4 regions of the Streptomyces sp. NPDC047108 genome follow, and region 3 is predicted to be linked to each of the others. Evidence: riboswitches for the same ligand, from Rfam matches in the RefSeq annotation. Region 3 holds a riboswitch; each other region holds the start of a gene.
The links. Region 3 has a riboswitch for cobalamin ahead of ABZ822_RS29735 (ABC transporter substrate-binding protein). Riboswitches for the same ligand answer to the same signal wherever they lie in the genome.
Positions count from the first base shown of each region.

Region 1: it holds a riboswitch for cobalamin, as region 3 does, so the genes downstream of both, ABZ822_RS11235 (prenyltransferase/squalene oxidase repeat-containing protein) here and ABZ822_RS29735 (ABC transporter substrate-binding protein) in region 3, are expected to answer to the same signal.
Region 2: it holds a riboswitch for cobalamin, as region 3 does, so the genes downstream of both, ABZ822_RS24355 (CbtB-domain containing protein) here and ABZ822_RS29735 (ABC transporter substrate-binding protein) in region 3, are expected to answer to the same signal.
Region 4: it holds a riboswitch for cobalamin, as region 3 does, so the genes downstream of both, ABZ822_RS03105 (ribonucleoside-diphosphate reductase subunit alpha) here and ABZ822_RS29735 (ABC transporter substrate-binding protein) in region 3, are expected to answer to the same signal.

Region 1 covers NZ_JBEYUP010000003.1:691,052-698,388, reverse strand. Annotated here, with positions in the region: gene ABZ822_RS11245 (hypothetical protein) at 1-182, opposite strand, end outside; gene ABZ822_RS11240 (MBL fold metallo-hydrolase) at 466-1,548, shown strand; cobalamin riboswitch at 1,693-1,839, shown strand; gene ABZ822_RS11235 (prenyltransferase/squalene oxidase repeat-containing protein) at 2,095-3,327, shown strand; gene ABZ822_RS11230 (SCO2322 family protein) at 3,324-4,079, shown strand; gene ABZ822_RS11225 (CbiQ family ECF transporter T component) at 4,118-5,521, shown strand; gene ABZ822_RS11220 (ATP-binding cassette domain-containing protein) at 5,518-7,170, shown strand; gene ABZ822_RS11215 (ECF transporter S component) at 7,167-7,337, shown strand, end outside.
Region 2 covers NZ_JBEYUP010000014.1:145,020-152,356, forward strand. Annotated here, with positions in the region: gene ABZ822_RS24350 (CbtA family protein) at 17-817, opposite strand; gene ABZ822_RS24355 (CbtB-domain containing protein) at 834-1,055, opposite strand; adenosylcobalamin (AdoCbl) riboswitch at 1,105-1,219, opposite strand; gene ABZ822_RS24360 (histidine phosphatase family protein) at 1,603-2,202, shown strand; gene ABZ822_RS24365 (DUF2252 domain-containing protein) at 2,376-3,878, shown strand; gene ABZ822_RS24370 (cytochrome d ubiquinol oxidase subunit II) at 3,935-4,960, opposite strand; gene ABZ822_RS24375 (cytochrome ubiquinol oxidase subunit I) at 4,953-6,344, opposite strand; gene ABZ822_RS24380 (NAD(P)/FAD-dependent oxidoreductase) at 6,407-7,337, opposite strand, start outside.
Region 3 covers NZ_JBEYUP010000025.1:32,305-39,641, forward strand. Annotated here, with positions in the region: gene ABZ822_RS29720 (acyltransferase family protein) at 1-1,080, shown strand, start outside; gene ABZ822_RS29725 ((2Fe-2S)-binding protein) at 1,077-1,223, opposite strand; gene ABZ822_RS29730 (hypothetical protein) at 1,225-1,830, opposite strand; cobalamin riboswitch at 2,066-2,250, shown strand; gene ABZ822_RS29735 (ABC transporter substrate-binding protein) at 2,280-3,335, shown strand; gene ABZ822_RS29740 (iron ABC transporter permease) at 3,332-4,447, shown strand; gene ABZ822_RS29745 (ABC transporter ATP-binding protein) at 4,444-5,226, shown strand; gene ABZ822_RS29750 (SigE family RNA polymerase sigma factor) at 5,450-6,055, shown strand; gene ABZ822_RS29755 (hypothetical protein) at 6,109-6,819, shown strand; gene ABZ822_RS29760 (hypothetical protein) at 7,097-7,337, shown strand, end outside.
Region 4 covers NZ_JBEYUP010000001.1:708,407-715,743, reverse strand. Annotated here, with positions in the region: gene ABZ822_RS03125 (carbon starvation CstA family protein) at 1-1,720, shown strand, start outside; gene ABZ822_RS03120 (YbdD/YjiX family protein) at 1,717-1,923, shown strand; gene ABZ822_RS03115 (ATP-binding cassette domain-containing protein) at 2,307-3,926, shown strand; gene ABZ822_RS03110 (GNAT family N-acetyltransferase) at 4,099-4,617, shown strand; cobalamin riboswitch at 4,915-5,045, shown strand; gene ABZ822_RS03105 (ribonucleoside-diphosphate reductase subunit alpha) at 5,188-7,337, shown strand, end outside.

The DNA of each region.
Region 1 (7,337 bases), on a different contig from region 3:
GAGAACGTGAAGAAGTAGTCGCCGGGCCCCTTGCCGTCGTTGTACTTGAGGAACAGATGGCGGTCGTGATTCACCACGTAGTGCCCGTATTTCACACTCGCCCGGTTCAGAGCGGTGAACATCGCGGAATCGGCGATCGCCACCAGAGCGGCGCCGTGCATGAAGTCCTTGTGATCGATCAAGAGGCCCCCCAGGCGTCTCCCCGGACGCGCGTCCTCCGCGCATCGGGCGAAGAAGCCTAGGATATCGGCCATTTACCCAACTCGGACCGGAAATCGGCAGATCATGGAATACACGGAATAGGCGCGTACCCGAACGCGCCGTACCCGTCGGCACCGCGACCCGCCCCCAGCACGGCGCGGTGCACCGGTGACCGGCGGTCGACCCCGGCGACCAGTGGAACCAGTTCTAGTTATAGTGGCCCCGCACGTGCGGGCCGCGCCGTGCGGTGCGAGAGGGGACTTGATGGCGCAGGCGACTCCCGGAGTCACGGATCACGGCGGCGGCGTCCGGAGCATCGCCGTTCCCATTCCGGACAACCCCCTGGGCCACACCCTCGTCCACCTCCTCGACACCGACCGCGGCCCCGTCCTCATCGACACCGGCTGGGACGACCCCGACTCCTGGGACACACTCGTCGCCGGTCTGGCCGCGTGCGGTACGGCGGTCGAGGAGCTGCACGGCGTCCTCGTCACGCACCACCACCCCGACCACCACGGCCTGTCCGGAAAGGTGCGCGAGGCGTCCGGCGCATGGATCGCCATGCACGCGGCGGACATCGAGGTCGTCGAGCGCACCCGCGCCGCCGAACCCGCCACCTGGCTCGACTACATGACCTCCCGCCTGGCCGCCGCCGGCGCCCCGGACGAGCATCTGGCGCCGCTGCGCAAGGCGCGCGCGTCAGGGAAGGGACGGTCGCTGCCGAGCAACCGGGCCGCCCTGCCCGACCGGGACATCACCCCGGGCGAGCTGCTCGACCTGCCGGGCCGCCGGCTGCGCGCCATCTGGACCCCCGGGCACACCCCGGGACATGTGTGCCTGCACCTGGAGGAGGCCCATCCGGCGGCGGACCGGGCCGGCAACGGCCGTCTGTTCTCCGGCGATCACCTGCTGCCCGGGATCACCCCGCACATCGGCCTCTACGAGGATCCGGACGACGACTCCGGCACCAGCCCGCTCCCCGTCGCCGACCGGGGCGACCCCCTGGGCGACTACCTCGACTCCCTGGAGCGCATCGGCCGCCTCGCCCCGGCCGAGGTGCTGCCCGCCCACCAGCACGCGTTCACCGACGCGCCGTCCCGCGTACGGGAGTTGCTGGCGCATCACGAGAGCCGGCTGACGGACCTCCGCGCCCTGCTCACCGAACGCGCTCTCACCCTCTGGGAGATCACCGAGCGGATGGAGTGGAACCGCCCCTGGGAGCAGATCCCCTTCGCCTCCCGCAACATCGCCGTCTCCGAGGCGGCGGCCCATCTGCGCCGCCTGGTGAAGCAGGGCCGCGCGGAGCCCGTGACCGGCACCGACCCGGTGACCTACCGGGCGGTGTGACGCGAGGGTGGCGCGGGGCGAGCCCGCGTATCCGCTGCCCGGGCGGCGTACGAGCGTTACGTACGGATACGCCCGACACAGCGGAGACGACCCCTATGACGGATACCGGACGAACCGTCCGCGGACCTCGGACGACCGCTCACCGACCCCTTGCGGGCGGCCGGTAGAGTGTGCCCGTCGATATCGCATCCCACGGGGGAAAGCCGGTGCAAATCCGGCACTGACCCGCAACCGTGAGCCGCCTGCGAGGGCGGCGAGTCGGAACGCCCTGCCGGATGTGAACGGCTCACGTCACCGTACGTGCCGCGTCCACGGCCACGGCCGGTGACCGGCACTGTCGAGGAATACGGAGCCGGAGCCCGGTGCCCCGCCGCGTGCGAGATCCCGCACGCCCCGCGGTGCGCAGCGGATCCGCTGCCCGCACCCGCCCACCGAAAGGCACCGCCCGTGAAGATACGCCGCAGCACTGCTGCCCGGCCGTCGAGAGCCCTCCGCAGCACCGCCCGCCGGGGCGTCACCGGAGCCGCTCACCGCGGCGTCGCCGTCCTGGCCGCCTCCGTCGTGCTCGGTCTGGCCGCGGCGCCGGCCGCGTTCGCCGACGACCCGTCGGCGAAGCCCTCACCGAAGGCGAAGCTGCCGGCCGGACTGTACGGCGGCGAGGACCCGCAGTACGACGGTGTGTGGCGGCAGTCCGTCGCCCTGCTCGCACAGGACACGGCCGGGGTCACCCCGGCGCGGAAGGCCGTCGGCTGGCTGGCCGGACAGCAGTGCGCCTCGGGTGGCTTCGCCCCGTACCGGGCGGACGCGGACAGCACGTGCGACGTGAAGACGCCCGTCGACAGCAACGCCACCGCCGTCGCCGTCCAGGCCCTGGCGGCGGTCGGCGGCCACAGCACCGAGGTCGGCAAGGCCGTGGAGTGGCTGAAGTCGAAGCAGAACGAGGACGGCGGCTGGGGCTACGCCCCCGGCGGCCCGAGCGACGCCAACTCCACCTCCGTCGTCATCGGCGCGCTCGCCGCCGCGGGCGAGAAGCCGGAGGGCGTGAAGTCCCCGCGGGGCAAGTCGGCGTACGACGCGCTGATGGCGTTCCAGCTCGGCTGCGACACCAAGGGCGCGGAGAGCGGGGCGTTCGCCTACCAGCCGGACAAGCAGGGCAGGCTGGCCGCCAACGCCGACGCCTCGGCCGCCGCCGCGCTGGCCGGTCTCGGCAAGGGCCTGGCTCTTGAACCGCTCGGCAAGGACGACAACGAGGACGTCACCGCGCTGGACTGCGCCGAGACGGACTCCAAGGACGCGCGGGAGCCGGACGAGGCGGCGGGTGGCGCGGCCGCGTACCTGGCCGCCGCGCTGAAGAAGGACGGCCACCTCTCCGCGCTCGCCCCCGGCGCCGACAAGCCCGCGCCCGACTACGCCAACACGGCCGACGCCGTCATCGCGCTGGCCGCCGGCGGTCACCGGGACGCGGCCGGGGTGCCGCTGCGGTGGCTGGAGAAGAACTCGGCGGCCTGGGCCAAGGGCAACCCCGCGGCCCTGGGCACGCTCGTCCTCGCCGCGCACGCGGCGGGCGCCGACCCGCGCGACTTCGGCGGCAAGGATCTCGTCCAGCAGCTGAACGCGACCGGGCCGAAGCCGGAGGGCACCCAGCCCGCGAAGGGCGCGTCCGGCGAGCGGGCGAGCGAGTCCGACGAGGGCGGCTTCAACGTCTTCTGGATCATCGGCGTCGGCCTGGTGGCGGGCGTCGGCATCGGCTTCCTCCTCAGCAACCGCAAGAAGACATGACCGGGACGACCAGGGACCCGGCAGGCACGCCGCGCGCCGCACGGCGCGCGGCGGCCCGCTTCACGACGGTGGCGACCGCCGCCGTGGTGGCCCTCGCCTCGACGGCCCTCCTCGTGTTCGGGTCCGGGACCGCGTACGCCGGGAGCGGCTACCGCTACTGGTCGTTCTGGGAGCGCGACGGCGCCCGGTGGACGTACGCCACCCAGGGCCCCGCCACGCTGCGGCCGGAGGACGGTGACGTGCTGGGCTTCCGCTTCTCCGTGAGCGAGAACTCCGCGGACGGCGCGAAGCCGCGCGGCCGGGCCGAGTTCGGGGCGATCTGCTCGGACACCCCCGCCGAGTCCGGTACGAAGCGGGTGGCGCTGCTCATCGACTTCGGCACGGACGGGGACGCGCCCGGCGGCGAGACCCCTCCTGCGGGCCGTACGGAGTGCGCGCGCGTCCCCGAGGACGCCTCGTCCGCGGAGGCGCTCGCCGCCGTGGCCAAGCCGCTGCGCTACGACTCGGCGGCCATCCTCTGCGCGATAGCGGGCTACCCGGAGCGGGGGTGCGCCGAGCAGGTCTCCGGCCGGGGCGGCGAAGGGAAGGCCGACGGCGGGTCCGGCGACGCGAAGGGCAACGGTGAGGGACGGCAGGTCGCGTCCGACGACCCGGTCGAACCGGGCGGGCAGCCCTGGGGGCTGATCGGCGGCATCGCCGCGGTCGTCGCCCTGGGCACCGCGGCGCTGTGGCAGGCGCGCCGCCGCCGATGAGCGCCCGGCAGCTCCCCGCCCGGCCCCCGCGTACGGGGATGCCCTCGCGCTCGCGTCCACCGCGCCCGCGCCCGTTGAACGGCGCGCGCCCGCCCGCCCTCTCGTCGCGCGGCAACGCCCTGCACGCGGGGGCCTGGTGGCTGTGGGCGCTGGGCCTGGCCACCGCCGCCTCGCGGACCACCAACCCACTGCTGCTCGGACTGCTCCTCACCGTCGCCGGGTACGTCGTCTCCGTGCGGCGCACCGATGCTCCCTGGGCGCGCAGTTACAGCGCGTTCCTCAAGCTCGGTGTGGCGGTCGTCGCGATCCGCATCGCGTTCTCCGTGTTCCTCGGCTCGCCCGTTCCAGGCTCCACCACCCTCTTCACCCTCCCCGAAGTCCCCCTCCCCGACTGGGCGCAGGGCGTACGGATCGGCGGCCGGGTCACCACCGAGGGCGTGGTCTTCGCGCTGTACGACGGCCTGAAGCTCGCCACCCTCCTCGCCTGTCTCGGCGCGGCGAACGCCCTCGCCAACCCGGCCCGGCTCCTCAAGTCCCTTCCGGGGGCGCTGTACGAAGCGGGCGTGGCCGTCGTCGTCGCCATGACCTTCGCCCCGAACCTCGTGTCCGATGTGCTGCGGCTGCGCGCCGCCCGCCGCCTGCGCGGCCGTCCCGACAAGGGCATCAAGGCGCTGCTGCAGATCGGACTGCCGGTGCTGGAGGGCGCGTTGGAGCGCTCGGTGGCGCTGGCCGCCACCATGGACGCCCGGGGGTACGGCCGTACCGCCCATGTCCCGCCCGCCGTCCGGCACACCACGACCGCGCTCACACTCGGCGGTCTGCTCGGCGTCTGCGCCGGGACCTACGGCCTGCTGGCCGCGGAGGGGGCGGGCTTCGGCCTGCCCGTGCTGCTGGCCGGAGTCGCCGCCGCCCTCGCCGGGCTGTGGCTCGGCGGCCGCCGCGCGGTCCGTACCCGCTACCGGCCGGACCGCTGGGACGTGCGCGCCTGGCTGGTGTCCGCGTCCGGAGCGGCGGTTGCGGTGGTGCTGATCCGGTACGGCTCCGCGGACCCCGCTGCCCTCCAGCCGTCCGTCGTTCCGCTCACCGCGCCCGCGTTCCCGCTGTGGCCCGCGGCGGGAATCCTTCTGGGGCTGCTCCCGGCGTTCGTCGCCCCGGCGCCGCCGGGGCGGGCGCGTGACCGCGAGGGGCGGGAGGGCGGCACGGACGACCGGTCACGGGACGACGCCGGGCCGCGGAACGGCATTGCGCGGGACGGCTTTGCGCGGGACATCAGGCCCCCGCGCCGCAGCAGACCATCGCACGCGACAGCAACAGCAGCACAGGACCCAACCACACCGCAGGACCGCACGACACCGCAGGACGGCACGGCAGCGCAGGACGACACCACGCCTCAGGGCGGGGCCGCCGCGCAGGGCCGTACAGAAGAAGGCGAGACCTCATGATCCGGTTCGAGCAGGTGTCCGTCGTCCACGACGGCGCGCCCGGCCCTGCGATCCACGGCGTCGACCTCACCGTCCCCGAGGGCGAACTGTGCCTGCTCGTCGGCCCGTCCGGGGTCGGCAAGTCGACTTTGCTGAGCACTGTCAACGGCCTCGTACCGCACTTCACCGGCGGCACGCTGCACGGCCGTGTCACCGTCGCAGGACGGGACACGCGTACGCACAAGCCGCGCGAACTCGCCGACGTCGTCGGCATGGTGGGCCAGGACCCCCTCGCCCATTTCGTCACCGACACCGTCGAGGACGAACTCGCCTACGGCATGGAGTCCTTGGGCGTTGCTCCCGAGGTGATGCGCCGTCGCGTCGAGGAGACGCTCGACCTCCTCGGCCTGGCCGACCTGCGCGACCGGCCCATCGCCTCGCTCTCCGGCGGTCAGCAGCAGCGCGTCGCGATCGGTTCCGTCCTCACCCCGCACCCGCGGGTCCTCGTCCTCGACGAGCCGACGTCCGCGCTCGATCCGGGCGCGGCCGAGGAGGTCCTCGCCGTGCTCCAGCGGCTCGTGCACGATCTCGGGACGACGGTGCTGATGGCCGAGCACCGCTTGGAGCGCGTCGTGCAGTACGCGGACCAGGTCGTGCTGCTCCCCGCGCCGGGGGAGCCGCCGGTCTCCGGGACACCGGCCGAGGTCATGGCCGTCTCCCCCGTCCACCCTCCGGTCGTGTCGCTCGGCCGGCTCGCGGGCTGGTCCCCGCTGCCGCTGTCGGTGCGCGACGCGCGGCGCAAGGCGGCGGCGCTGCGCGAGCGGCTGGCCGCGCGGATCCCGCCCGCCGCGGCGCCGTCGGACGACGGCAGCGGCCCGGGCGCCGGTGAGTTCCGCGACGCCCGGGGCGAGCCCGCCGCCGACGTCTCCGGATTGTCCGTACGGCGCGGCAGGATCGAGGCGTTGCGCCGTGCCGATCTGACGGTGCGGCGCGGCGAGACGGTGGCGCTCATGGGCCGCAACGGCGCGGGCAAGTCGACCCTCCTCGGCGCGCTCGCCGGACTGCACGAGCCGGCGGCCGGTGCGGTGCGCGTCGGCGGCCTCGCGCCGCACCGCAGCAGTCCGCGCGACCTCATCCGCCGCGTCGCCCTCGTCCCGCAGGAGCCGCGGGACCTCCTCTACGCCGACACGGTCGCCGCCGAGTGCGCGACGGCCGACGACGACGCGAAGGCCACGCCCGGTACCTGCCGCGCGCTCGTCGCCGAACTCCTCCCCGGCGTACCGGACTCGACGCATCCGCGCGATCTGTCGGAGGGGCAGCGCCTGGCCCTGGCCCTGGCGATCGTGCTCACGGCCCGTCCGCCGCTGATCCTCCTCGACGAGCCCACGCGCGGGCTGGACTACGCGGCGAAGGCCCGGCTGGTGGAGATCCTGCGAGGCCTGGCGGCGGACGGTCATGCCATCGTCCTGGCGACGCACGACGTGGAGCTGGCCGCCGAACTCGCCCACCGGGTGGTGATCCTGGCCGACGGGGACGTGGTCGCGGACGGCCCGACGGCCGACGTCGTCCTCTCCTCACCGGCCTTCGCCCCGCAGGTGACGAAGATCCTCAGCCCACAGCGCTGGCTGACGGTCGGCGAGGTACGCGCGGCTCTGGAGGAGGCGTCATGACGGCGCGGACCCTCGACGCCCCGAAGGGCGGTGGCGGGAGGAGCGATGGCCGGAGAAGCGGCGGCCGGACCGCGCGGCCCGTCGCCCTCGGCCCGCGCGCAGCCGTCGCCCTGGGGCTCGTGTCGGCGGTCGGCGTCGTCGCGTTCGGATGGCCGCTGCTCGCCGAC
Region 2 (7,337 bases), on a different contig from region 3:
CTTCCCTCCGTACGGCTCAGCTCGCCGCCGACGCGGCCGACTGCTGCTGCGCCGAACCGTCCGCGGCCCCGCTCTCCTGGCTCTCCGGGCTCTCGGCGCGCACCGTGCGCGGCAGCAGGACCCGCTCGGCCAAGTACCCGAAGAGCAGGCCGAATCCGGCCCACAGCAGCGCCTGGATGGCGAAGGCCGCCATCCGGAACTCCCACAGCACGGTGGCCGGGAAGTCGGCCGGCGTCTCGTCGACCACCGGCAGGAAGACCATCGCGAGGGCGACCGTCCCCACGAAGGCCGCCGATGCGGTGATCGAGGAGTTCCAGTTGCCGAGGCGCGGAGCGAGCCTGCGTCCCAGGATGATCGCACCGATGGCGAGCAGCACGGTGAGCGCGATCATGAGGAAGAACAGCGCCGTGCGCTGGTCGAGCGTCTCCGCGTCGGTCGAGGCGGGCGGATTCGCCGGGTACTTCAGGAACGGCACCAGACAGGTGGTGACGAAGGCGCCTCCGGCGACGAGCGCCGCCGTGGCCCGCGGCCCGAAGCGCCCGATGCGCCCCAGGGCGAAACAGAACGCCAGCGCCGCGATGCCGCCGACGGCGATACCGAAGACCAGGGTTCCGGTGGCCAGGCCCGCGGTCGACTGGACGGTACGGCTGACCAGTTCGACGCCGCCGTGCTCGTGGGAGTGGGACTCCTCGTAGGCGATGGCGGCGTCGACCGAGGGTTCACCGAGGAGATAGGCGAGCGCGAAGGCCGGAATTCCGGCGATGACGCCCGCGAGCATGCCGCGCACCAACAGGGTGCGGATGGTGACCGAGTTCATGTGTGCGCTTCCCCACTCAGTGGCAGGGGAAGCCGAGAAGGTGCCGGCCGTCGTGCACCCACTCGTGGACGCCCTCCCCGGAGAACACCGCGAAGACACCCTGCTCGGCGCCGACGAAGTACAGCAGGACGAGCATGAGGACGCCGACGAACGCGGCCCAGGGCAGGATCGCCCGGACCGGCAGCGGCGCTACGGCAGGCGGTTGAACAGGGGTGGGGGCAACGGCGGACTGGGCCATGGCGAGACCTCCTCGGGAACACGCGTCCCGTCATCGTGTGGAGCACGCGACGACGGAGCGTGGGTCTGACTCACCGGCGGCGACCCCTCGGGGAGTTGCTGCCGCTCGGCACACAGTGGCGCGACCGTGCCGGATTTTCACCGGACTTCCGTACGCACCGTCGTCCTTTCGGACCAGACGGTACAGCCACCTGTTCCGCCGGCCAATACCGGCCATGGGCCAACGGTCCCCGGCCGGCGCGCGGAACGGGCGGGACGATCACCGAGCCGTACGGGTGTGACGATCACCGGGCGGACCGCGCGGGACGGCCAACGGCCCGCCCCCGTACGCCGACCGCCGACCGTCAGGCCGGTACGCGGGCGGCTGCTGCCCCTCCGCGTCACGCCGGGCGGTCCCGGGCCGCCGCCCGCTGCCCTTCCGCGGACCGTGACGTACGGCACGGCCGTTCACTACCATCACGGCGCACCGCCCCGGAGGCCCGCGTCACCTCGGACGCGTCACCGCGCGGCGGAACCCCCGGCGAAAGGACCCTCCCATCACCCTCCGGATGACCCTGATCTCCCCCGCGAGCAGCGACGCTCTCGGCGACGCGCGGTTCGACGACGGCAGCCCGCTCGACGACCGCGGGGTCGCGGCGGCGCGCGCCGCCGCGGCATCCCTTCCCGCGCGCCAATGGCGCCAGTTCTGTGCGCCGTCCCCCCGCTGCCGGCAGACCGCCGACGCCCTCGGGCTGAGGGCGGACGTGGAACCCGCCTTGCGCGACTGCGACATGGGTGCCTGGCGGGGCCGCACCCTCCATGATGTCGGCCGGCACGATCACCACGCGTTCAGCGCCTGGCACCAGGACCCGGCCCACGTGCCGCCGGGTGGCGAGTCGAGGCTGGACTTCGGCGAGCGCATCGCCGCATGGCTCGACCGGACGCTCGCGCTCGCGCAGTCCGCCCGGATCGAGGGGGACGAGGTGGCGCGGCGTGGTGGCCGGATGGTCGTCGTGGCCGAGCCCGGCGTGATCCGGATGGCGGTGCTGCACGCGCTGTCCGCACCACCGGAGGCGTTCTGGCGCATCGATGTGCCGCCGCTGTCCGCGACACATCTCGTCGGGCGCGGGCCACGGTGGAACCTCCGCAGCGGCCCCCTCGATCCGTAGTCCGCGGCTCCGGAATCCCGCTCCTTCCACGGCAACTCCGTTCCGCGACGACCCGGTCACACCTGGTGACAGCATCGTGCGGCCACGGCGGACGTGTGCCACCGTGAGATGGTCGAAGACCGCCGGTCGGCACGCCCGACGACGGCCACGTTCTCGAGCCCGAGGAGCGAGTCATGGCCGGTCAAGGAACTGACGCGCGCAAGGGCCGTTCGGGCTCGGGGTACACCCCGCTGCGCCCGGCCCCCTCCGTGCGCTCCTCCTACCCGGCGCGGTCCGAGCGGAAGCCGGGGCCCGCGCCGACGCCGCAGGAGCGCGCCGCCCGCGGAAAGGCGGCACGCACGGGCGCACCCCGCAGTGCGCACGGCGAGTTCGAGCCCTCGCAGGGCCGGCCGGACCCTCTGGAGATCATCGAGAGCCAGTCGGCCACGCGGGTCTCCGATCTGGTGCCGATCCGCTACGGGCGGATGCTGGAGTCGCCGTTCCGCTTCTACCGCGGGGCCGCGGCGATCATGGCGGCCGATCTGGCCACGACCCCGCGGAGCGGCCTGACGGCCCAGCTCTGCGGGGACGCGCACATGCTGAACTTCCGCCTCCTCGCCTCGCCCGAGCGGCACTTGATGTTCGACATCAACGACTTCGACGAGACCCTGCCCGGCCCGTGGGAGTGGGACGTCAAACGGCTGGCCACGAGCCTGGTCATCGCGGGCCGGGAGAACGGCTTCTCCGACGCCGAACGGGCGGGTGTCGTCCTGACCGCCGCCCGCCGGTACCGCGAGCAGATGCGCCTCTACGCCGGTATGCGCAACCTCGACGTCTGGTACGCGCGCCTCGACATGGACGAGATCCAGGCGGTCGTGGCCGAGCAGCTCGACAAGGTCCACCGCAAGCGCCTGTCCCGCGCCCTGGACAAAGCGCGCTCCCACGACACCCTGCAGGCGTTCGGCAAGCTGACCGAGGAGATCGACGGCGAACGCCGGATCGCCCCCGACCCGCCGCTGATCGTGCCGCTCGGCGATCTCCTCCCCGAGGTGCAGCGCCACCATCTCGAGGACGCGATCCGCGAGCTGATCGAGCGCTACAGCCACAGCCTCCGCGCCGATCACCGGCATCTGCTGGAGCAGTACCGGTTCGCTGACGTGGCCCGCAAGGTCGTCGGCGTCGGCAGCGTCGGCACCCGCTGCTGGATCGTGCTGCTGGTCGGCAGGGACGACGAGGACCCGCTGCTGCTGCAGGCCAAGGAGGCGGACACCTCCGTCCTCGCCCCGTACGCGGGCGCCGGCCGGTACACCAACCAGGGGCAGCGGGTGGTCACCGGCCAGCGGCTGATGCAGGCCGCGAGCGACATCTTCCTCGGCTGGGAGCGCGCTGTCGGCATCGACGGCAGGAAACGCGACTTCTACATCCGGCAGTTGCGCGACTGGAAGGGCATCGCCCAGCCGCAGACCATGGAGCCGTACGCGATGAGCCGGTTCGCCGAGCTGTGCGGCGCCACCCTGGCCCGCGCCCACGCACGGTCCGGCGACCGCATCGCGATCGCGGGCTACCTGGGCAGCGGTGACTCCTTCGACCGGGCCATGGTGCGGTTCGCGGAGAGCTACGCGGACCAGAACGAGCGCGACCATCAGGCTCTCGTCGACGCGGTGCGGGCCGGACGGCTCTCGGCAGAGGCGGCGTAGCCCGGCCGGAGGGCCCGAACAGGCCGAGCGCTCCCGGCAGTCGGAGTCCTCCGGGATCACGCCTGCTGCCGCAGGTCCTCGTCGGTGAGGGACTGCAGATCGCCCCGCGCGTCCAGCCGGTAGAGCACCACCAGCGCGGGCCCGACGCACACGACGGCGACGAGGGTGACGAGCATCAGCCACCGCAGCGTGGTGTTCGCGCCCGCGCCCTCGGCCACCGTGAGCGAGGTCGGCACCAGGTACGGGCGCTGGGCCAGGCCCCACGCGAGCACCGTCAGCGCCACCGCTCCGACCGCGGTCACCCGCGACCAGCCGGTGACGCCGCGCGCGAGGAGCCCCGCGGTGGCCAGGGCGCACACCGCGGCGAGGACGACGAAGACCAGCCCGGCCCCGCCGGTGAGCCCGTGGTGGACGTAGCTCGCGTCGTCGCGGGTCACGCGCAGGCCGATGACGGCGAGGACGGCCAGCGCTCCGAGAGCGGCCAGCGCCCTCAGGCGGAAGTAGCCGACGAGGTCGGCGGCCCCGAAGCGCCGCGCGTCACCGGCCAGGAACACCGCGCCGAGGAAGGCGCTGGCCCCGATCGCCAGCAGTCCGGCGATGACGGAGGTCGGGTTGTGCCAGGCGTCCGCCGACGCCTCGGTGCCCGGTGCGACGCGCCCGGTGGCCACACCGCCCACCGCGGCGCCCAGGAAGAACGGGGTGAGCAGGGACGACACGGCGAACATGGCGCCGTAGACGCGCCGTCCCGCCACCCTCCGCGTCGGTTTGCGGAGGGCGAACCCGGCCCCGCGCAGCACGAGTCCGACGGCGGCGAGCACCAGCGGCAGCCACATCGCCGAGAAGACCGTCTGGTAGAAGACCGGGAAGCCGGTCCACATGAGCACGAAGACGAAGATCAGCCAGACGTTGTTGACCTCCCACACAGGGGCCATGGCGTGGTCGATCAGCCATCGTGGCCGCCGTCCCCGGTCCGCGCCCCCGGCGAGCAGGTCCCAGAAGCCGGCGCCGTAGTCCGTACCGCCGCCGCAGACGTACGCGGCGACGGCCACCAGCAGCACCCAGGCGACGAGGTCGTCAATCATTGCGGGCTCCCGTGGGCGGAGCGGACAGCGCGGTGGCGCGGGGGCCGTACGGCGTCTCGCTCTCCGGGGCCTTGGCGGGCCGGGCCGTGGCGAAGCCCTCGTCGGCGACGCGCCAGCGGGCGCTCATCCTCCGCAGCACCGCGACGAAGGCGCCGAAGATGACGACGTAGACGACGATGACGACGCCGAGCGCGGCCCACAGCGCGTCGGCGCGGGTGGTGGTGACGGCCTCCGAGACCCGCATCACCTCGTAGACGATCCAGGGCTGGCGGCCGACCTCGGTGGTGATCCAGCCGCACTCCACGGCCACGACCGAGGCGACACCGGCGCAGGCCGCGGAGCGGAAGAACCAGCGCGACGTCGGCAGGTCCCGCTTCCGCCACCAGCACCAGGCGAACCAGAGGGCGAGCACCACGAGGAGGGAACCGATGACGGCCATGGTGTCGAACGCCCAGTGGACGACGGTGGCCTGAGTGGCCGTCGGACGGTGGGTGGCGGGGACGGAGCTGAGTCCGATCACCCTGGTGTCGGGGCTGTACCCGGCGAGGATCGAGTCCAGGTCGGGGATCTTGATGCCGCCCGTCACGCTGCCGTCCGGATGCATGCGGCCGTAGAGATATTCGGGCACATGGGTGTCGGTCTTCCAGACGAGTTCCGCGGCCGCGAACTTGATCGGCTGCTTGTGGAAGAGGGACCGGGCGATGGAGTCGCCGACCACGAACTGGATCGGGGTGAAGATCGCGGCGACGGTGAACGGCAGGGTGAATCCGAGCCGGTGGTAGCGGTCGCGGCGGCCGCGCAGCCATCCGACCGCGTAGACGCCCGCGACGACGAATCCGGCGGTGATGATCATGGCGACGACGAAGTGCCAGTACTGCGGCCCGAACATCGGGGTGAACACGGCTTTTCTGAGGTCCACGTCGACGGGCCGGCCGTCGGCGTCGAGGGTGAAGCCGCGCGGTGTGTTCATCCAGGAGTTGGCGGCGAGGATGCCGAAGGCTCCCATGAGCGCGGCGGCGGGCAGGGGGACGGCGAGCCAGAAGTGGGTCCAGGGCTTGAGCCGTTTCCAGCCGTAGAGATAGATCGCGATGAGGATCGACTCCAGGAAGAACGCCCACGCCTCGACACCGAAACCGATGCCGAACACATCGCCCCAGCGCCCCATCATGCCCGGCCACAGCAGACCGAATTCGAAGGACAGCACGGTGCCCGTCACGATGCCCACCGCGAACTGGACCGCCATGACGGCCGACCAGCGGCGTGCCAGGAGCAGCGCCACGGGGTCGTCGCGGCGCAGCGCGCGGTAGTGCATGAGCAGCGTGAGGAAGGGCAGCGCGACACCGAAGGGCACCAGGATGATGTGGGTCCCCAGAGTGAAGGCCATCAACTCCCGTGCGGGGAGGAGCTGTTCGGGTGCGCCGGCGGCCAGCAGGGCCGCTGCGGTGCTCAACTCTGCCCCGCGGGGCCGGGGCGCCCGGCGGCGTCCGGCCGTACGCCGCTGCCCGTCGAGCCGTCGCTCGTCGCGTCGTCCTTCTGCGACCCGCCCTTCTCCGACCCGTCGTTCCGTACGGAGTCGCTCTTCGCCCCGTCGCCCGGCTCCCCGCCCGCGTCCGACTGCCCGTCGGTGCGCCGCGACAGATGGGCGCGCTCGCGGCGGGTGCCCGAGGAGAAGGCGACCAGCCAGGTGAGCACCGCCCCGATCCTGCTGCGGAATCCGGTGAGGAAGGCGATGTGGATGAACAGCCAGATCAGCCAGCCCAGGAACCCGGACACCTGGAGGGGACCGGCCTTCACCACCGCCCGCCCGCGCGTGATGTAGGCGGCGCTGCCGAGGTCGCGGTAGCGGAACGGGCGCGGCGCCTTGGTCCTGCGTTCCACGCTGTGCCGGATCTGGCGGGCGGCGTACCACCCCGACTGCATGGCGACCTCGGCGAGACCGGGCAGCTTGTCCAGGCTCATCATGTCGCCGACGACACGGATCTCGGGGTGTCCGGGAATCGTCAGATACGGGTCGACGACGATCCTTCCCGCCCGGTCCTGTTCCGCCCCGGTCGCCTTTGCCAGGGCGTCCGCGAGCGCCGGCGCCTGAACTCCCGCCGTCCACAGCACCGTTCCCGCGCTGATGCGCTCGGTGGCGCCGTCGTGGCCGCGTACGTCAAGCCCGGTCGCGTCCACGTCCGTGACCACGGTCTTCAGGTGGAGTTCGACGCCGATCCGGCGCAGGGTGCGTTCGGCCCGCTCGGCCAGCTCGGTCCCGAACGATCCGAGTGCCGCGTCCCCGCCCTCGAAGAGCAGCACCCGGGCCCGCCCGGAGTCGATCGCGGAGAACTCGCGCTCCAGGGTGCGGGTCGCGATCTCCCGGATCTGCCCGGCCAGT
Region 3 (7,337 bases):
GGGACCGGCGGAGGCAGCGCGGCCCGCAGCGGCCCCGGGCAGGACGCCGGACGTCCGGTCAAGGTGCGCGACCCCTTCTTCGACAACGCCAAGTATCTGGCGATCGTCCTCGTCGCGTGCGGCCACGCCTGGGAGCCCCTGCGAGGCGACAGTCGGGCGGCCGCGGCGCTCTACATCTTCATCTACACCTTCCACATGCCGGCGTTCGTCCTCGTCTCCGGCTACTTCTCGCGCAGCTTCAGCATGACGGTTCCTCAGCTCAAGCGGCTCGTCACCGGCATCGCCGTGCCCTACGTGGTCTTCGAAGTGGCGTACTCGCTCTTCAAACGCTATGCCGATCCCGACCCCGGTTACCCGATCAGTCTGCTCGACCCGTGGTATCTCACCTGGTTCCTGGCCGCGTTGTTCGTATGGCGGCTGACCACGCCGCTGTGGAGGATGATCCGGTGGCCGGTTCCCGTCGCCCTGGCCATCGCCGTCCTCGCCACCGTCTCGCCCGACATCGGTGACGACCTCGACCTGCAGCGCATCCTGCAGTACCTGCCGTTCTTCGTCGTCGGACTCTTCCTGCGACCGGAGCATCTTCAGCTTCTGCGCCGCAGGGAGATCAAGACGCTGTCCGTTCCGGTCTTCGCCATGGCCATGGCCGTCGCGTACTGGGCGGCCCCGCGGATGAACGCCGTCTGGTTCTACCGGCGGGACAGCGCACAGGAACTGGGCGCCCCCGCCTGGAGCGGCGCGGTCATGACCGTCGCGCTCTTCGGCTGCTCGATGGTGCTGGTCGCCTGCTTCCTCACCTGGGTGCCCAAACGGCGCATGTGGTTCACCGCCCTGGGAGCGGGCACCCTCTACGGCTATCTGCTGCACGGCTTCCTGGCCAAGGGGTCCCGCTTCTGGGACTGGTACGACCTGCCGTGGCTGCACACCCCGGAGGGTGAGATCACGGTCACCGTCTTCGCCGCCGCCTTCATCACGGTGCTGTGCACGCCACCCGTACGCCGCGTCTTCCGCTTCACCATGGAGCCGACGATGGAGTGGGCCTTCAAGCGGGACGCCACCGAACTGGCTCCGCGCCGCTAGGAGTTCGCGCCGCGGGCGGGGCCGGTGCCGCGTCCGCGCCCGCCCCGGTCGTGGAGCACGCAGTCGCCGCACAGGCCGCGCCCGTCGACCTTGTAGTAGAGACAGCAGCTGCGGCGGCGGTACGTGAAGGGGGCCAGGGTCAACTCACCGGCGCTTGCGAGGGGTTCCCTGCCCAGCAGCGCGGTGGCGAGCGGGAGCGGCGGCACGGGCGCGTCCGGGACGTGGGCCGTCAGCACGCGGGACGGCGCCGATCAGCGCGGAGGCGGCGTTGCCCGGCAGGATCCGCGCCGACAGCCCGTACCGCTGCCGCAGGGCATCGCCCAGCGGCAGCAGATTGCGGACCAGGACGGTCTCGTACAGGCCCTCGGACAGCTCGCCTCCGGCGAGCGCCGGGACTTCCCGCAGCCACAGGTCGACGGGGCCGGACTCGGGCGTACGCCACCACAGCCGCTCGGGCGCCAGGTCCGGCACGCGGCCGGTGAGGGCGGCGGTCGCCAGGGCGATCGACCACAGGCGCGCGGCCGTGCCGATGTGCAGGGTGGAGGCGGCGACGCGTGGGCCGCCGGTCCCGAGCCGCCGTTCGATCGTCGTCACGTAGCCGGCCTGTGCCGCCGCGTCCTCGTACAGGTCGGTGAGCGGCCGGAAACCGGCGTCGTCGGGCCGCGGTCCGCAGGCCACCGCGAAGTACGGGCCGATGGCGGAGACCTGGGTGAGCGCGTCGGCGGTCGGCATGTTCGGCACCTTGGGCATGCCCGGCATTCTGCCGGGTCCCCCGGCTCCACCGTCCGCGGGCCGCACCGCGGCGTCGCAGGGCCCCTTGCCGGATCCCGCACCGTGTCGCCGGCCACACCGTGCGGACCCTCCGCTTTTGGCGCGTTCGTCGGTCGAGGGCCTGAACCGGCCCTGGATCCGGGCCTGTTGAGGTGCGCGGTGTCCCGGACCGCGCGAGGGATCACATCCGCACGCCCTTTCACCTCCGGACCAAAGGAACGTAATATCGCCTGGTCATCACCGCGACGGGAGACAGGAAGCCGGTGCGAATCCGGCACGGTCCCGCCACTGTGACCGGGGAGTGGACCCCGTGCACACGGCCACCGCGCTCCGCGCGGGAAGGCCGGGGCACACGCTGATCCGGGAGTCAGGACACTGGCCTGTCGCGGGCCCGTTCCGAGGAGCGCGGACTCCCCAGGAGGCTCTACGTGTACGACGGCATGCCCCGTCCCCTGCCCACGTCCCCCGCCCGCCCACGCCCATGCCCCCGCCGCCTCACGCGTGTCGCGGTGTCCCTGGCCGTCGCCCTGTCCGCGACCCTGCTCGCCGGATGCGGCTCCTCCCAGGGCGACGCCGGCGACAAGGCGTCCGCACCGGCGGCGAAGGGATTCCCGGTCACCGTCGACAACTGCGGTACGCGCACGACGCACCGCGAACCGCCGTCCCGGGTGGTCACCATCCACCAGCACCCCGCGGAGCTGATGCTCGCCCTCGGGCTGAAGGACCGGATGGTGGGCACCGCCTACCCGGACTCGGCCGTCCTGCCCCAGTACCGGAAGGACTTCGAGGCCGTCCCCGAACTGGCAAAGAAGGAGCCGTCGTTCGAGACCGTGCTGGAGGCCGAACCGGACTTCGTCTACGGGGGCTACGGCAGCGCGTTCGCCGAGAACGAGGGCCGCTCCCGCACGGCGTTCGCCGACGCCGGGATCTCCACCTACCTCAACCGCGAGTACTGCGGCTCGAAGAAGAAGCTGTCCATGGAGGACACCTACGCCGAGATCCGCACCATCGGCAAGATCTTCGGCGTCCGGGACCGGGCCGAGGCACTGGTCTCCGGCCTCGAGCGGCGCATCGACCGGACGCAGCGCGCCCTCGAGGGAGCCTCCGACGTGCCGGTGTTCGTCTACGACAGCGGCGACAAGGCGGCGTTCACCGCCGGCGGCAAGGGCCTGGGCACCGAGATCATCCGCCTTGCCGGCGGCCGCAACGTCTTCTCCGACCTCGACGAGGTCTTCGGCGACGTGTCCTGGGAGCAGGTCGTGGACCGCAGGCCCGAGGTCATCGCCATCTATGACTACGCGGGCGCCGGAAGCGTCGAGCGGAAGAAGAAGTTCCTGCTGTCGCAGCCCGCCCTCGCCGACGTCCCGGCGGTGAAGAACAAGCGGTTCGTGGTGGTGCCGCTGACCTCGACCCTCGTCGGGGTCCGCCCGCCGTACGCCGTCGAGGACCTGGCGCGCGCCCTGCACCCCGGAAGGTTCCGGTGACGGCCCCGCCGCAGGCCGCCGCCCCCGCCACCGCAGTACGGGCCGCCCGCCCCCGACACCGTGGACGCGGGCGCACGTTCGCGCTGACCGTTGCCGTCCTCGGCGGTCTGCTCTTGGTCTCGCTCACCGCGGGCCTGGGCATCGGCTCGGTGCACGTGCCGCCCGGCGAGGTGTGGAGCATCGTCGCGCACGCGCTGGGCGCCGACCTGGGCCCGGAACCGGTCGCGTCCCCGGCGCGCGAGACGATCGTCCTGACCGTACGGGCGCCCCGAGTGCTGCTCGGGGCCGTCGTGGGTGCGGGGCTCGCGGTCGTCGGCACCGCCATGCAGGCACTCGTACGCAACCCGCTCGCGGAGCCGTATCTGCTGGGCGTCTCCTCGGGGGCGTCGCTCGGGGCCGTGGTCGTGGTGGTCTTCGGGCTGAGCCTGTTCGGCCCCGTGTCCCTGTCGGTCGCCGCCTTCGCGGGCGCGCTGCTCACCCTGCTGCTCGTGTACGTCACCGCCCGCGCCGGCGGACGCATCACCTCCGTACGCCTCGTGCTGTCCGGGGTGGCGGTCGCCGCGGTCCTCACCGCCGTGATGCATCTGCTGCTGCTCACCGCTGACCGCGGCAACCAGGCCCGGGAGATCCTTTCCTGGACCCTCGGCGGTCTCGGCGGCGTCCGGTGGCAGACGCTGTGGCTGCCCACGGCAGGACTCGTGCTGGGCATCGGCGTCCTGCTCGTCCAGTCGCGGTCGCTCAACCTGCTGCTGGCGGGGGAGGAGGCCGCCACCACGATGGGACTGGACGTCGCCCGGTTCCGCGTCCGGATGTTCGTCCTGCTGTCCTTGGTCACCGGCGTGCTGGTCGCCGCGGCCGGGCCGATCGGCTTCGTGGGCCTGATCATGCCGCACATCGTGCGCCTACTCGTCGGCGGCGACCACCGTCGGGTCCTGCCCACGGCCGCGCTGGCCGGGGCCGTCTTCCTGGTCTGGGCCGACATCGCGGCGCGCACGATCGCCGCACCGATGGAGATCCCCGTCGGCGTGCTGACGGCGCTGTGCGGAGGACCGTTCTTCCTGTGGCTGATGCGCCGGGACGCCCGCCGCGGAACCGAGCGGGGAGTGGCATGAGCGCGACCGAACTCGCCGTCGAGGGCGTCACGCTCACCGCCGGCGCACACCACCTCGTCCAGGACGTCTCGCTGACCGCCCGGCCCGGCGAGGTGATCGGCCTCGTCGGCCCCAACGGCAGCGGCAAGTCCAGCCTCCTGCGCGCCGTCTACCGCGTGCTGCGCCCCGAGGCGGGGAGGGTGCGCGTCGACGGAACAGATGCCTGGTCCCTGCCCGTCCGCCGGCTCGCCCGCACCGTGGCCGCCGTCGTGCAGGAGGGGGGCGGGGACATCGATCTCACCGCGCGGGAGGTCGTCGCCATGGGCCGCTCACCGCACAAGAAGCTGCTCGCCGGGGACACCGCGGAGGACGCCCGGCTCATCGACGGGGCCCTCGCAGCCGTCGGCGCCACCGGCTTCGCCGACCGCCCCTTCGACCGTCTCTCCGGCGGCGAACGGCGGCGGGTCCTCATCGCCCGCGCCCTCGCCCAGGAGCCGTCGCTGCTCGTGCTCGACGAACCGACCAACCACCTCGACATACGTCACCAACTCGACGTCCTCGGCATCCTGCGGCGGCTGCCGGCCACCGTGCTGGTGGCGCTCCACGACCTCAACCTGGCCGCGTTCCACTGCGACCGCCTCTACGTCCTGCGCGACGGCGCGGTCACGGCCTCGGGCCCGCCCGCCGAGGTACTGACCCCGGACCTGCTCAGGAGGGTGTACGGCGTGGAGGCCGAGGTCGTGGTCCACCCGCGGACCGGCGCGCCCCAGGTGACGTACCTCCCCGGCAACTGCGGCTGACACGGCGCGGGTTGGCGAACGGTCCGGCACGGGGCGTGTACGGTCCCGAACGCGCCGCGTACGAGCGCCGATCCGCGCCGGAGGAGCACGCTCCGCATGGACTGTCCAGGCCCCCGGCAGGAGTTGAGTAGAGCTTTCTCTTTTGTGCGCGATCTTCCGCTGTCTACGTTCCCCGAGGGACTGGAGGTGGCCGAGAGCATCCCGGGAGGGAGCTTTGTGGAAGATGGCATGGCAGCGGGTGCTGCGGGGACTCCGTGTGCCCGCGCCTCTGATCCTCCTGCCGCACGTCGAGGGCTTCGAGGACATGGGCCTGGTGACGCTGCGGCCCGCGGAGGCCGCGGCCGAGGCCGAGGACGACGCGCTCGGGCACTTGTACCGGACCCACCGGCTGTCCCTCGTACGGCTGGCCGTGCTGCTGGTCGGCGATCACGCGACGGCCGAGGACGTGGTGCAGGACGCGTTCGCCGCGGTGTGCCGCAGATGGCGTGCGCTGGATGGCAGCACGAGCAAGGTGCCGTATCTGCGGCGGGCCGTGGTCAACCGGGCCAGGTCGGTGCTGCGGAGGCGCCGGGTGGCCGACGCGTTCCGCCCGGAGCAGCAGCACCACGCCCGCTCCGCGGAGGACACGGCCCTGCTGGCCGACGAACACCGGGACATGCTGGCCGCCTTGCGCCTGCTGGCTCCCCGTCAGCGGGAGATCCTGGTGCTGCGGTACTGGGCAGGTCTCTCGGAGGCGGAGATCTCCGAGACGATGGGCATCTCCAAGGGAGCGGTGAAGTCGATGGCCCACCGTTCGCTGGCCGCACTGCGGAAGCGGCTGGAGGACTGACCGTTCGTCCGCCGGGCGGGAGGGTGAAGGCTCGAGGCCCGATGGAGGATCCGATGAAGCGGGAGTCGCCGGAGACGGCGGAACTGGAGGAGCGGCTGAGAGCCGCCCTCGCCGCCAGATCGGCGCTGGTGACCGCACAGTCGCTGCGGCCCCTGGAGGCCGGCCAGGCCCGGCGGTGGCCGCGGCCGCTGCCGGCCCTCGGAGCGGCCGTGGCCGCCGCGCTCCTCGCGATCGTCGCCGTCGTCACCTTCCCCCACCCGCTCGCCGAGCAGGAAAGGCCCGCGTCGGTGACCCCGTCCCAGCAGGTCGATCTGCGCGGCGTGAGCTTCCGGGTACCCCGCGGCTGGAAGGCCTGGCAGCCCGAAAGGGGGGGCCAGGCCTGCGTACAGCCTCCCGGCGTCCGGCATGACATGGATCCCTGCTGGGCCACGGGGATTCAGGTCGCGACGCGGACGGGGGACCAGAGCGGAGCCATGGACGAGGACAACTGGCCCATGGCGCTGCTGAACTGCTGGACCGAGAAAGGGGAGCCGGACAGCAACAGCCCCATGACCGACAGCCGGCTGGTCGAACGGGACACTTTGCAGGTCTCCGGTCAGCGGGTCGCCTACCGGGCCTGGCGGGTGACCTGCCGCAGCGGCCAGGAGTTCACCGCTCGCCTCTGGTGGATCCCCCGCCACGAGATCAGCATCCGCGCCATGCGCCTCGACTCCCGCGACGTGCCTCTGGCCGAGGAACTCGTCTCCTCGCTCGTCGTCCGCTGAGCGGCCGCCACTGAGCCGCGCCCACAGAGGCGCCGCCGCTCAGCCACGCCCGCAGAGCCGCCGCCGCTCGGCCACGCCCGCAGAGCCGCCGACCCGGCGGGCGCGGCACCGTCGCCGGGGAATCGACAAGAGATTTCTCCGTCCCAGGCAACCTTTGCGCGACTGGCGCGTGTACTTCTCGGATCGTCGTGGCGATCCCGGGTCCGGCACACCCGCCGGACCCGCAACGACCACTGGCCGGGTCTCCGGCCGGACTGCACCTGAACGAGGTATTACCGTGACTTCCCGCTCCCGTGGCCTGATCGCCGCCGTCCTGCTGACCGGGGCCCTGGCCACCCTGCCCGCCTGCAACGACAACGAATCGTCCGCCTCGGACTCCTCCAACTCGGCCTCGGACTCGAAGGGCTCGGACTCGAAGGGCTCGTCGGGCTCGGACTCCTCGGCCGGCAAGGGGGACTCCGGGAGCACCGGCGGGGAGACCTCGGGCGGCTCGTCCGGAGGGGACGACTCCTGCCGCA
Region 4 (7,337 bases), on a different contig from region 3:
GGACGAGATCGGCCCGTTCGGCGGTGCCGCCGCCCTGGTCGCGGTCTTCGCGATCATGATCATTCTGCTGGCCGTGCTGGCGCTGGTGATCGTCAACGCCCTGGCCCACTCGCCGTGGGGTGTCTTCTCCATCGGCATGACCATTCCGATCGCCCTGTTCATGGGCTTCTACCTGCGGGTGCTGCGGCCGGGAAGGGTCACCGAGGTCTCCGTGATCGGTGTCGCGCTGCTGCTCCTCGCCATCGTCGCGGGCGGCTGGGTCGCCGAGTCCTCACTCGCCGACTTCTTCACGCTCTCGCCGGGCGCGCTGGTCGTCTGGATGGTCATCTACGGCTTCGTGGCCTCGGTCCTGCCGGTGTGGATGCTGCTGGCCCCGCGTGACTACCTCTCGACCTTCATGAAGGTCGGCACCATCGCCCTGCTCGCGCTCGGCGTCATCATCGCCCTGCCGACGATGAAGATGGAGGCGGTCACGCCGTTCGCCTCCAGCGGGGCCGGCCCGGTCTTCGCCGGGTCGCTCTTCCCGTTCGTCTTCATCACCATCGCGTGCGGCGCGCTCTCCGGCTTCCACGCCCTGGTCTCCTCGGGCACCACCCCGAAGATGATCCAGAAGGAGACGCAGGTCCGGATGGTCGGCTACGGCGCCATGCTGACCGAGTCCTTCGTCGCCGTGATGGCGATGATCACGGCCTGCATCATCGATCCGGGTCTGTTCTTCGCGGTCAACTCGCCTGCCGGCGTGATCGGTTCGACGGTCGAGTCCGCCTCGCAGGCCGTCGCCGGGTTCGGATTCACCATCTCGCCCGAGGAACTGGCCGCGGCGGCCAAGTCGGTGGACGAGGCGAGCCTGCTGTCCCGTACGGGCGGTGCCCCGACCTTCGCCCTCGGCATGTCGGAGATCTTCTCCTCGGTCGTGGGCGGCGCGGGCCTGAAGGCGTTCTGGTACCACTTCGCGATCATGTTCGAGGCGCTGTTCATCCTCACCACGGTGGACGCGGGCACCCGGGTCGGGCGCTTCATGCTCCAGGACATGCTGGGCAACGTCTACAAGCCCTTCCGCCAGGTGAGCTGGAAGCCGGGTGTCTGGATCGCCAGCGCCGTCGTCGTCGGCGGCTGGGGCTACTTCCTGTGGGTCGGCGTCCACGACCCGCTCGGCGGCATCAACCAGCTCTTCCCGCTCTTCGGCATCGCCAACCAGCTCCTCGCGGCGGTCGCGCTGGCCGTCTGCACCACGCTGCTGATCAAGTCCGGACGCCTCAAGTGGGCCTGGGTGACGGCCGTTCCACTGGCGTGGGACGTGGCGGTCACGCTCACCGCGAGCTGGCAGAAGGTCTTCTCGGACGACCCCAAGATCGGCTTCTTCAAGCAGGTGAGCGTCAATCAGGACGCCATCGACGCGGGCAAGGTCCTGCCGCCCGCCAAGAACATGGACGACATGCACACCATCGTCACCAACGCCACGGTCGACGGTGTGCTCGCCGCCCTGTTCGCGCTGCTGATCATCGTGGTGATCCTCGACGCGGCACGGGTCTGCTACAAGGCGATCCGCAACCCCGAGAGCGCGCAGCTGCAGGAGGTGCCGTACGAGAAGTCGACGCTCGTCGCACCCGCCGGGCTGTTCGCCACCAAGGAGGAGAAGGCGGAGCTGGTCGCGGCCGGAGTCGGTGCCGGGGACGGCGACGCGGAGGGCACCGACCGTACGCCGGAGCCCCGGCCATGAGCACCGCGGCCGGTATCCGCAGGGCGGCTGCGCGGATCCGCTGGTTCTGGCGCGAGGCGTCGGGCGAGGCGACGTACGACCGGTACGTCGCACACGCCCGGTCGCACGATCCGGAGGCGGAGGTGCTCAGCCGCAGGGAGTTCGAGCGGCAGCGCACCGACGCGCGGGAGGCCGACCCCAGGGACGGCTTCCGCTGCTGCTGAGCACAGGCTGACCGGCGGTCCCGCCGGTGCGCGGGCCGCCGCCCCCGTCAGGGGGCGGCGGCCCGCTGCCGTGTCCGTCGCGGCCGGGTGAGCGGTTCGGGACGGCTGCCGGCGAAACCTGATGGTGCCGCGTGCGGGGGTCGCGTACCGTCGATACGTATCTGTTGTCGCCGTCGGGAGAGGCCAGTGCTCGTCTGAGGTCTGAGACACCGTGCGCCCGAGACGTGGCGCCCATGAGTGCGACCTCGGAAGCGAGCTGCCTGCAGACCCGGCACGTCATGCCCGGTCCGGCGCCTTACTTCACGAAATCCGCGGTTCTCCGCGGGTGCGGTGTCTCCACATGCCGGCCCCCTTCACCAGTACGTCCACGGGAGACACCCGATATGAGCATCCGCGCCACCGCACCCGTCCTGTGCACCGGGCTGTCGTTCGCCTGGCCGGACGGCACGCCGGTCCTGGACGGCCTTTCCTGGGCAGCCGGTGAAGGCCGTACCGGCCTCATCGGGCGCAACGGCAGCGGGAAATCCACCCTTCTGCGGCTGATCGCCGGGCGGCTCGTTCCCTCCTCGGGCTCCGTGCACGTCGCCGGCGATCCCGGCTACCTGCCCCAGGACCTCACCCTCGCCCCTGCCCTGCGTGTGGACGAGGTGCTGGGCGTGGCCTCGGCCCGCGCCGCCCTGCACGCGATCGAAGCCGGGGACACCGATGAGGACCACTTCACCGCCCTGGGTGACCGGTGGGACGTGGAGGAACTCACCGAGGCCGCCCTGGACCGCCTGGGCCTGGGCCACATCGGACTGGACCGCACCGTCGGCGAGATCTCCGGCGGTGAAGCCGTCCTGCTGCGCCTGGCGGCCCTTCTGCTGGCCCGCCCCGGCGTCCTGCTGCTGGACGAGCCGACCAACAACCTCGACCGCCCTGCCCGCCACCGCCTCTACGACGCCGTCACCGAGTACCGGGGCGCCGTGATCGTCGTGACCCACGACCGCGAACTGCTGGAGCGTGTCGACCAGATCGCCGAGCTGCGCGCCGGCGCCGTGCGCACCTTCGGCGGCAACCTGACCGCGTACGAGACCGCCATCGCCACCGAGCAGGAAGCCGCCGAGCGGGCCCACGTCACCGCCCGCGCCGACCTCGCCCGGCAGCGCCGTGACCTGGCCGCCGCGCACACCCGGCAGGCCCGCAGCGCCCGCTACGGCAAGCAGATGTACGCCGACAACCGCCTGGACAAGACCTCTGCCCAGACCATGAAGCGCGCCGCCCAGGTATCGCGCGGCAAGCAGCAGGCCGTCCACGACCAGCGCCTGGCCGACGCCCAGGACCGCCTGGACGCGGCCGAGCACCGGCTCCGCGACGACGACGCCATCCGCATCGACCTGCCCGGCACCGCCGTCCCGCCCCACCGCACCGTCCTCACCATCGAGCACACCCGCCTGCGCACCGGCCGCAGGGTTGACGACCTGCGCGTCCACGGGCCCGAGCGCATCGCGCTCACCGGCCGCAACGGCACAGGCAAGACCACACTCCTGCGCACCGTCGCAGGGCAACTCCCGCCCGCGGAAGGCGACGTCACGGTCCATGTCCCGCTGCGCTACCTGCCGCAGCGCCTGGACCTGCTCGACGGCCGGCGGTCGATCGTCGACAACATCGCGCATCTCAGCCCTCATGCCACCGGAAACCGGATCCGCGCCCAGCTGGCCCGTTTCCTGTTCAAGGGCGGTCGCGCCGATCAGCTCGTGGAAACGCTCTCGGGAGGAGAGCTCTTCCGCGCGACGCTGGCCGCGCTGCTGCTGGCGGACCCCGCTCCTCAGCTCCTCCTGCTGGACGAGCCCACCAACAATCTCGACATGGACAGCGTCAGCCGGCTCGCCGAGGCCCTGGCCGGCTACCGGGGTTCGCTGATCGTGGTCAGCCACGACCTCGCGTTCCTCGACCGTATCGGCATCACGCGCCGGCTGGACCTCGACGCCGATGTGGCTGGGGAAACCTCAGGAGAAGCATGAGGGGCCGGGCGGCGGTCATGGCGGCTCCCCGGAAGGGCGGTCGCGGCAGCGGGGTACGTGCTCAACGGCGGCAGGGGCCGAGGACGTCCAGGTCGCCCGCGTACGGGGGCCGGCTCTCGCGTCACCGAATCTCGGGTGACGGGTGGCGCGGAACTGCTGCAGACTGACGTACATGGACGTCGTGATCCGAGCCGCCCGCGCGGAGGAGTACGAACCCCTCGGGGAGATCACGGCCCGTGCCTATCTCACGGACGGGCTCCTCGACTTCGGGGACACCGACCCGTATCTGGAGCACCTGCGGGACGTCAGGGGCCGGGCGGGGCACACCCGGGTGCTGGTCGCGGTGGACGGCGGGAGCGGTGAACTGCTCGGCGGCGTGGCCTTCGTGACACCCGGCAGCCGGTACGCGAACGTGGCCCGGCCCGGCGAGGGCGAGTTCCGCATGCTCGCCGTCGCTCCGGCCGCGCGGCGGCGAGGGGCGGCCGACCGGCTCGTACGGGCCTGCCTCGACCTCGCCCGGGAACAGGGCCTGGACAGCATGGTGCTCTCCAGCCACCAGCGGATGACCGCGGCCCACCGGCTGTACGAGCGGCTGGGGTTCGTACGGGCACCGGAGCGGGACTGGTCGCCCGTACGGGACCTCGACCCGCTGTGGGTGTTCACACGGGACTTGGGACAGGAAACGGCGTGAACCGCCGGGCGCGGGCGACGGTCCGGGCGCGTGGTCGGGACCGGGGCGCGAAGTATCGCGGCGCGCCGAGGAGTTGCGCGGCGCCCCCGGAGTGAGAAGTCTCACCGGCCCTCTCCGCCGTCCCGCAGCCCCTCCGGGCACCCGGATCCGGCCACTGCCGCGGCACGTCCGCGCAGGGCCCCGCAGGCCGCTCCAGGCTTGGATCCCGGGTCTGCCGGGCCTCCGCTCAACCTGCCCACCACCGCGATCCTTTGAGCGCACGACACAACATGTGGGGGTGCATGCGTACGGCACCACTAGATGTATGCTCGTCCCCGTTGCCGCAGCAGGGGAATCCGGTGGGAATCCGGAACTGTCCCGCAACGGTCTGGATAGGGGCATCTGCGCCCGTCCGAGTCCGAAAACCTGCCGGTGACGCCCGGCTCGACCGAACCGGGCCACGACACGTCCGGGCCTCGTGGGTTGGGCCTGCGGGACGTCGCGCTGTGCTGCGCCCTGACGGGGGGTGGGTTCGCGTGCGCCCGCAGGCAGACCGCCCTCGCGGCCCCCAGCCGAGCGAGGGAGAACCACGTGACCGTCGCGCCCGCAGATCCTGCGTCACGCGAGTCCGTATCGGAGCCCGCCACCGCCGCGGTGACCACCGCGCCCGTGGACCGGGGCACGTCCGCGGACGGTGCCGACGCCCTCGGTGCCGCGCTGCTGCGCACCCTGACCGACCTCACCGCCGACCTGCCCGCGACCGACGCCGGCCGCGTCACGACGGCCGCCCTGCGGGGCCGTCACGCGGGTTCGGACGAGGCCGAGTTGCGGGAGCTGGCCACCGAGGCGGCGGCCGGTCTCATCTCCGAGGACCCCGAGTACTCCCGGCTCGCGGCGCGGCTGCTCACGCGGGCCATCGCGGACGAGGCAGCGGGCCAGGGCGCCGTCTCCTTCTCGGCGTCGGTCGCCACCGGCCACCGCGAGGGCCTGATCGCCGACGGGACCGCGGAGTTCGTCCGCGACCACGCCGCCCGGCTCGACGCCCTCGTCGACGCCGCGCTGGCGGAAGGCGCCGACGACCGGTTCGGCTACTTCGGCCTGCGCACCCTGCACAGCCGCTATCTGCTGCGCCACCCCATCACCCGTCAGGTCATCGAGACCCCGCAGCACTTCATGCTGCGCGTGGCCTGCGGTCTGGCGGAGGACGGCTCCGAGCGCGCCATCGGCGAGGTCGCCGCGCTCTACGGCCTGATGAGCCGGCTGGACTACCTCCCCAGCTCGCCCACCCTCTTCAACTCCGGCACCCGTCACCCGCAGATGTCCTCCTGCTATCTGCTGGACTCCCCGCTGGACGAACTGGACTCGATCTACGACCGCTACCACCAGGTCGCCCGGCTCTCCAAGCACGCGGGCGGCATCGGGCTGCCGTACAGCCGTATCCGGTCCCGCGGTTCACTGATCCGCGGCACCAACGGGCACTCCAACGGCATCGTGCCGTTCCTGCGCACCCTCGACGCCTCCGTGGCCGCGGTCAACCAGGGCGGCCGGCGCAAGGGCGCGGCCTGTGTCTACCTGGAGTCCTGGCACGCGGACATCGAGGAGTTCCTCGAACTGCGCGACAACACCGGTGAGGACGCCCGCCGTACGCACAACCTCAACCTGGCGCACTGGATCCCGGACGAGTTCATGCGCCGCGTCGAGGCGGACCGGCCGTGGTCGCTGTTCTCCCCCTCCGAGGTGCCGGAACTGGTGGACCTCTGGGGTGAGGAGTTCGACGCCGCGTACCGCAAGGCCGAGGCCGAGGGCCGCTACGTCAAGCAGCTCCCGGCCCGCCAGATCTACTCCCGGATGATGCGCACCCTCGCGCAGACCGGGAACGGCTGGATGACGTTCAAGGACGCCGCCAACCGCACGGCCAACCAGACCGCCGAGCCCGGCCGCGTCGTCCACTCCTCCAACCTCTGCACGGAGATCCTGGAGGTCACCGACGACGGCGAGACCGCCGTCTGCAACCTGGGCTCGGTCAACCTCGCCGCCCACCTGGGCGAGGACGGCTCGATGGACTGGGAGCGGCTGGACGCCACCGTCCGTACCGCCGTGACCTTCCTCGACCGGGTCGTGGACATCAACTTCTACCCGACCACCCAGGCCGCGACCTCCAACCAGCGCTGGCGTCCGGTGGGCCTCGGCGTGATGGGCCTTCAGGACGTCTTCTTCCGGCTGGGCCTGGCCTTCGACTCGCCCGAGGCCGCGGGGCTCTCCACCCGGATCGCCGAGCGCATCATGCTGGCCGCGTACGAGGCGTCGTGCGACCTCGCCGAGCGCCACGGCCCGCACCCGGCCTGGTCCTCCACCCGCGCCGCCCGCGGCGTCCTGCACCCCGACCACTTCGGCGTGGAGACGCAGTGGGGCGAGCGGTGGGAGGAGCTGCGCGCCCGCATCTCCCGTACGGGCATGCGCAATTCGCTGCTCCTGGCCATCGCGCCGACGGCCACGATCGCCTCGATCGCGGGCGTGTACGAGTGCATCGAGCCGCAGGTGTCGAACCTCTTCAAGCGCGAGACGCTCTCCGGAGAGTTCCTCCAGGTCAACTCCTACCTGGTCGCCGAGCTGAAGCGGCTCGGGGTGTGGGACGGCCAGACCCGTGAGGCGCTGCGCGAGTCCAACGGCTCGGTGCAGGACCTGGGATGGATCCCTGAGGACGTACGCCGCCTGTACCGCACGGCGTGGGAGATCCCGCA